3 regions of the Micromonospora sp. NPDC047548 genome follow, and region 3 is predicted to be linked to each of the others. Evidence: riboswitches for the same ligand, from Rfam matches in the RefSeq annotation. Region 3 holds a riboswitch; each other region holds the start of a gene.
The links. Region 3 has a riboswitch for cyclic di-AMP ahead of ABZ807_RS15635 (transglycosylase family protein). Riboswitches for the same ligand answer to the same signal wherever they lie in the genome.
Positions count from the first base shown of each region.

Region 1 (2,257 bases), on a different contig from region 3:
GCGCAGATGTGATGGTGCAATGACCCACCTTGAATTCGACCCGCCGCTTCCCTAATGTGGGGCACCGACCGCTGTGGGTCGTCTGCCTCCGCCTTCCCCTCAGCGAGGCGCCTGGCGGTCGGTCGCTAAGGAGTCGGTGCTGGTGGCAACCATGCCCCCCCATCGTCACGCCCAGGGTCGTCCGCCAGCTCGCCCGGTCGGCCTGCGGCGGGTCGCCCGCCGCCTGCTCACACTGTTCGCCGCCGTGGCCGTCGGCGCCGGGATGCTCGCCGTGCCGGCGCACGCCGCGCCCACCCCGGAGGAGATCGAGGCGGCGATCGACAAGCAGTGGGAACAGCTCGAACCGACCATCGAGCAGTACAACAAGGTCCGCGCCCAGTTGAAGGTCAACCGCAAGAAGTCCGCCGAGCTGGAGAAGAAGATCCAGCCGCTGGCCCTGCAGACCGAGCTGGCCATGAACCGGGTCGGCGACCTCGCCTCCCGCTACTACATGACGGGCCCCTCGCAGGACCTCGCCGCGCTGCTGATCAGCGCCAAACCGGGCACCCTGACCGAGCAGCTGACCATCCTGGACCGCCTCGCCGCGCGGGAGCGCAAGGAGCTCCAGGTCGTCACCGACACCCGGCAGAAGTACGACGGCGAGAAGCAGAAGCTCGACGCGCTGATCGCCGCGGAGGTCAAGCAGGAGAAGGAGCTGGCCGCCAAGAAATCGCAGATCAACGCCGAGATCAAGCGGCTCCAGGCGGCGATGCCGAAGACCACAGTCAAGACAGCTGGCTGCCCGACCATCAACGGCGTGGTGAGCTCCGCCGCGCAGACCGCCATCCGGGTGGCCTGCCAGCAGACCGGTAAACCGTACGTCTGGGGCGCCGACGGGCCGAGCTCGTTCGACTGCTCCGGCCTCACCCAGTACGCCTACAAGGCCGCCGGGATCTATCTGACCCACCACACCGGCGCCCAGTGGAACGAGGGCAGGTCCATCCCGCGTTCCGAGGCACGCCCGGGTGACCTGGTGTTCTTCTACAGCGACCTGCACCACGTCGGTCTCTACCTCGGCAACGGTCTGATGGTCCACGCGCCCCGGACCGGCAAGCCGGTCCAGGTTTCCAGCATCGACTACATGCCGGTCGCCGGGTTCCGACGACCGAGCTGACCCGTCCGACCTCACCGCGAACCCCCGGTCACCTCGACCGGGGGTTCCGCGTATCCGGACCCGGCACGGCACGTCGGGTTGCGGATCGATAACGGTCGTCTCTACTCTGGTCATTTGTCGGCCGCCGACGATCCGTCCAACCCGGGCGGCAGCGGCCGGCACCGCCGAGTCGCCTCCGGGCGAGCCGGGGACCCAGGTACGCCGGGGTGAATCCGCAGCCACTGCGGTAGGGCGCTCCCTTCCCGCCCGAACCCGTCAGCTAACCCGGTAGGCGGTCGCGGAAGAAGGAGTACGGAGCCCGGTGGCACACCATGCCCCGCGGTCACCGTCGCACCGGTCGACCCAGGTCGCCCGGCGGACGGCTGCGCCGCGCCCACGCTGGTCCCGCTTCACCACCGCCCTCGCCGCCCTCGCCGGTGCCGCCGTCGTCCTGACCGGTGGCGCCACGGCGGCCCATGCCGAACCCTCGGTCACCGAGATCGAGCGGCAGATCGACCAGGACTGGAACACCCTCGAACCGATCATCGAGCAGCACAACGCCACCCGGCAGGACCTCGCCGCCAAGCGCCGGCAGGCCGCCGCGCTGGCCAAGCGGATCGAACCGCTGCAACTCCAGGTCGACCTCGCGATGAACCAGCTCGGCAGCCTCGCCGCCGAGGCGTACAAGGGGCAGGGCGTCTCCGCCGTCAACGCCCTGCTCGGCAGCCGCTCGCCCAGCGAACTGGTCAACCAGCTCGAACTGCTCGACCGGTTCGCCGAGCGGCAGCAGCGCGACGTGCAGGCCGTCAAGGATCTGCGCGACCAGCTCGCCGCGAAAAAGGCGCCGCTGGACGAGATGGTCGCCCAGCTCGCCCGCACCGAGGCCCAGCTGGCCGCGAAGAAGAAGCAGATCAACGCCGAGATCGACCGGCTGCAGAAGCTGCGGCTGAAGGTGTACGGCAACGGTGGCGGCGGCCCGCTGCGCCCGGCCCCGTGCCCGGCCGGCTACCCCGGCGGCCCGGCCGGGACCGCGGTCAAGTTCGCCTGCGCGCAGATCGGCAAGCCCTACGTCTGGGGCGCCGAGGGCCCGAACTCGTACGACTGCTCCGGGCTGATGCTCGCGGC
Region 1 is NZ_JBEYTI010000005.1:162,784-165,040, forward strand. It holds gene ABZ807_RS07525 (NlpC/P60 family protein) at 137-1,153, shown strand; cyclic di-AMP (ydaO/yuaA leader) riboswitch at 1,306-1,442, shown strand; gene ABZ807_RS07530 (NlpC/P60 family protein) at 1,455-2,257, shown strand, end outside.
Region 1: linked by a shared signal. The riboswitch ahead of ABZ807_RS07530 (NlpC/P60 family protein) and the one ahead of ABZ807_RS15635 (transglycosylase family protein) in region 3 are both predicted to bind cyclic di-AMP.

Region 2 (2,257 bases), on a different contig from region 3:
CGTCGAGGTCCCGACCGCCGCCGCCATCTGGTCGGTCCTGCTCGTGCTCGCTTTGACCGGGCTCACCGTGCTGGCCGCCCGCTCCGAACGGGACGGCGCCCTCGCCGAGCCGGCCGCCGACCCGTCCCTGACCGCCGACCCGGCGACCGAGCTGGCGGACCTGCGCCGGTACGCCGAGGAGGTCGTCGTCGCCGCCGCCGGCGCGGCCCAGACCGCGCGTCGGCGGCGGGAGGCCTGGCTGGCCGCCCAGGAGGAGGTGGACCGGGCCTGGACGGCGTACGACGAGGCGGAGAGCGCCGCCCGCCGGTTCGCCGGCGCCGGCGCCCTGCCCGCCCCGTACACCCCCCGCACGCCGGCCGAGTACGCCGGCCGGGAGCGCTGGCTGCACCAGGCGGCGGTGGCGGCCCACTGGCGGGGCGAGCTGCCGGTGGAGCGGCTGCGGGACATCTTCGCGCACCGGGACGGCTGGGACCCCCGGCGGCACCCGGTCGAGCAGGAGGTGCTGCTGGCCCGGGCGGTACGCGGCGGCCGGCGGGACGCGTACCGGGCGGCGGCCGGGCGGGAGTGGTCGGCGTGGCGGGACGCCGAACTGGCCGCCGAGGCGGCCCGTGCACTGGCCGTCGAGGCGTACGCGGCGGCGGGGCGGCTGCGCCCGGTGCGGGTGCCCGCCCAGCGGGCGACGGCGGCGGCGCGTACGGCGCCCGCGGCGCGCTGGCGGCCCGCCCGGGTGGGATGACGGCGCGACCGGGTCCAGATCGTTACCCGAATTGGCGTGAACCACGTCACGGTGCTGGGGAAACCGGCCATCCGGGCACAGTCGGTGACATCGATTGCGGCAATCCGGAGCGGTTACCGCCGCCTCGTCCGGTTGTCGCCCGGAGGTCCCTCGAAAACCGCCTGTCCCATTGAATAGCGTCAGTGCCGGACTGTACGGCAAATTCGTCGCCCTGATCATGTTTAAGCAGCTGGCAGCCCTTTGCGGGCGCGCCGACCGGCCAGTAGTGTCGCCCCGGTCCGGTGCGGTTTCCGATCGCAAGAGGCGACGCCGCGCTGACCCGCTCAATCGTGGATTTCCACGAACCGGGGACCCATGCACGTCCGGGGTGAATCCGCAGGCCACGGCCCGTGGTAGGGCGCTCTTCCCGCCCGAATCCGTCAGCTAACCCGGTAGGCGGCGTCGGAAGGAGTTTCCTCCTCGTGCAGCACGCTCGCATCCCTCGGTTTTCTCCCCACCTCGGTACCGGGGTGCTTCCGCCGGTCCGCCGCGCCCTCGCGAGCTGATTCCGGAACCCATCCCGCCGCCCGGCCACTGACCGGGCGCACCCCCGCCGAGCGGCCCCCACGCCGGTTCCTACCCCGCGGGTGACGTCCCGTCACGCGCCGGTCCGGCACGCCGCTCCCGCCCTCGTACCGTGGAGGAAAACACGTGAAGCACACCCTGAAGCGGCAGCTGCGCCGGCTGGCCACCGAGCGGCCGTACCAGCTCGTCGCCGGTTCGGCCGCCGCGCTGGTGCTGGTCTCGGGCGCCGCCACCCTGTCCCCCGGCGAGCCGCCCGCCCGCCAGCAGGCCTCGGCCGCCGTCGCCGAGGTGGCACCCCGGCTGGACGACGTCGCCACCCGCAGCCAGGCCCGCGTCGCCACCACCCCGTCCGCCGACCAGTCGCCCTCAGCCAGCGCCTCGCCCTCGGCCAGTTCCTCGCCGTCGTCCAGCGCCGCCAAGGCCACGGCGGACCCGGACGTGACCAGCGAGGCGACCCCGAAGCCGCCGTCGACCAAGGTCCTGACGTACGACTACCAGGCGCAGACCGCCTACTACAACTGCGGTCCGGCGGCGGTGCGCAACGCGCTCAGCGCGGCCGGCATCGAGCGGACCCAGTACGAGCTGGAGGCACCCCTCGGCACCACCGAGATGGGCACCAACTCCGCGCTGGACACCACCCGGGGCCTGAACCAGTTCGTCAAGGGCGACCCGTACCGGACCCGGATGTTCGCGGGCACCCCGAGCTCGGCGCAGATCGACCAGCTTCAGGCCGACGTGGTCGCGACGATCACCGACCGGCGGGGCGTGGTGGCGAACATCGCCGGCACCGCCACCGACACCGACGGCGGCTGGCACTCCTTCCCGGGCGGCCACTACATCGCCGTGGTCGGCTACAAGAACGACGGCCGGACGGTCCGGATCGCCGACTCGGCGGACCCGAACCTGCCGTCGTACTGGATGAGCACCATCGACCTGGCCAACTGGATCGCCACCCGG
Region 2 is NZ_JBEYTI010000002.1:310,142-312,398, reverse strand. It holds gene ABZ807_RS03255 (hypothetical protein) at 1-736, shown strand, start outside; cyclic di-AMP (ydaO/yuaA leader) riboswitch at 1,047-1,189, shown strand; gene ABZ807_RS03250 (C39 family peptidase) at 1,427-2,257, shown strand, end outside.
Region 2: linked by a shared signal. The riboswitch ahead of ABZ807_RS03250 (C39 family peptidase) and the one ahead of ABZ807_RS15635 (transglycosylase family protein) in region 3 are both predicted to bind cyclic di-AMP.

Region 3 (2,257 bases):
CACGACATCACCCCGACGCTGGAGAAGATGTACCGCGCGATGGGGCAGGAGGTGCCGAAGGTCTTGCGCATCCTCGAACTCAACCCGACCAACCCGCTGGTCACCGGCCTGCGCGCCGCGCACGAGCGCGGCGGCGACGAGGCCGCCCTCACCGAGACCGCCGAGCTGCTGTACGGCATGGCGCTGCTCGCCGAGGGCGGCGACCTGGCCGATCCGGCCCGGTTCGCCCGGGTTCTCGCCGACCGGCTGGCCCGTACCCTCTGACGCGACGACGGCCCCGGCCGGGTGGGGAGCACCCGGTCGGGGCCGCCGGCTCAGGAGCTGGCCCGCCACGCCCATCGCGCCCCAGGTGGCCGGGCCGACGATCCCGTCCACGGCGAGCCCCCGCATGCCCTGGTACCAGCGGACTCCCGCCTCGGTCTTCGCGTCGAAGGTGCCGCTCGCCGGCCCGGACCGCTTCGCGCCCACGAACCGCTGGACGAAGGCCACGTCCGCGCCGCTGCCGCCCCGGCAGCCGTCGCGCAACACCCGGTCGCCGAGCCGCGCCGACTTGGCGGTGGCGATGCCCCACGGCCCGCGGCGGACCGCGCTGGCCAGGAGCGCCGGTGCCCGGCCCCGACGGTCGGCAGGTTCGCCGCGTCGGTATCGCGGGCCGCGCTCCGCTCCACCGTCCGAGCCGGCGGCCGGGCTGCCCAGACATGAGTCGCGAATCAGCGGCAACGCTGGCCGTCCGCTGGCGCTCGCCGCCGATCGGGGCCGCCGACCAGCGGGGACGGCGATGCGATGGCACCCGATCCGCCGCTCGGGGCAGGCTTTCGGCCCAGCCGTGACGGGTTTCTGACGGGCCCTTGTAGAGCACCGCCGGCCGGTCCGCAACTCGAAGGACGAAGCCGTCGCTCAGCCGGGTGAAGAACTTCACAAAAAGTGGGCAATCATCCGAAACAGTTCCTAACGTCGTCCGTGTTCGCGATCGCGGACACCACGGCCGGTAACGCCTAATCCATGCCGCCGGCTGGTGGGACCTTGTCACCCGGGCATGGAGCGGGGGACCCACACGTTCCTCGGTGCACGTCACCTCGGGGTGAAGCCGCCCACGGCGGCCGGGCTCCTCGGCCCGAACCCGACAGCTCACCTCGTCGGCGTGGAGGAATCCACCATGGCAACTGAATACACCGCCCGTCACCGACGGGTCAGCTCGCGCCGTGTCGCCGTCGGCACGCTCGCCGTCGGCGCGGTCACCGGGGTCGCCGCCGTCCTGGCGCCGGCGTCGCCGGCGAGCGCCGCCAGCGTCAACTGGGACGCGATCGCCCAGTGCGAGTCCGGCGGCAACTGGCATATCAACACCGGCAACGGCTACTACGGTGGCCTGCAGTTCTCGCAGAGCACCTGGTCCGGCTACGGCGGCAAGAAGTACGCCGCCCGCGCCGACCTGGCCAGCCGGGGCGAGCAGATCGCGATCGCCCAGAAGGTGCTCGACGGTCAGGGCATCGGCGCGTGGCCGACCTGCGGCAAGAAGGGCGGCTCCACCAAGAGCCACGCCAGCAAGTCCGAGAAGTCGCAGCAGTCGGAGCGGCGCTCCGGGTCGCGCAAGTCGTCGAAGGTCACCTCCCCGCAGTGGTCCTCGCGCGGCGAGCAGCACACCAGCCGCAGCCAGCGGCGCAGCGCGCCGGCCTCCACCGGCAAGGTGTACGTGGTGCGGCCGGGTGACACCCTGTCGCAGATCGCCGATGCCAGGGACCTCGTCGGTGGCTGGCATGCGCTGTACGAGCGCAACAAGCGCGTGGTCGGCGCCGACCCGGGTCTGATCTTTCCGGGTCAGAAGCTCAGCCTCTGACGTACCACCGGCGACGCCCGGCCGGCCCGCCGGCCGGGCGTCGCCGCCTTCCCGGCGTGGTCGACCCTTCGGGGCCGCCCGGGATGGAGTTGCCCGCACCGCCGTATCACTGCTTGCGCCTACTTCGCATTTCATCGAGGATCATCGAACGATGCCCGGCACTCTTTCTGGTCAAGGTGGCGTGTCGACGGGTTTGTGCGCTCTTGAGAAATTGACCGGCGAGCATGGGGTCCCTTCGGATTCATCCCCTCTGGCCGGCCAACCTCCACGCGGTCGGCGCTCGATGCTCAGCCTTGGACGGCGAACCTGACGCGATGTCGGGTCGCCGAACCCGCTCCGTCCGTAAGGGAACCCCGGTGGCCGGCGGCTTTGTCCAGGCCGACAGGGTCGCACCACGGCCGCGCCGGATCCGACCGGCGCGGC
Region 3 is NZ_JBEYTI010000012.1:150,798-153,054, forward strand. It holds gene htpG (molecular chaperone HtpG) at 1-264, shown strand, start outside; partial or broken gene ABZ807_RS15630 (peptidoglycan-binding domain-containing protein) at 349-528, opposite strand; cyclic di-AMP (ydaO/yuaA leader) riboswitch at 983-1,157, shown strand; gene ABZ807_RS15635 (transglycosylase family protein) at 1,157-1,834, shown strand.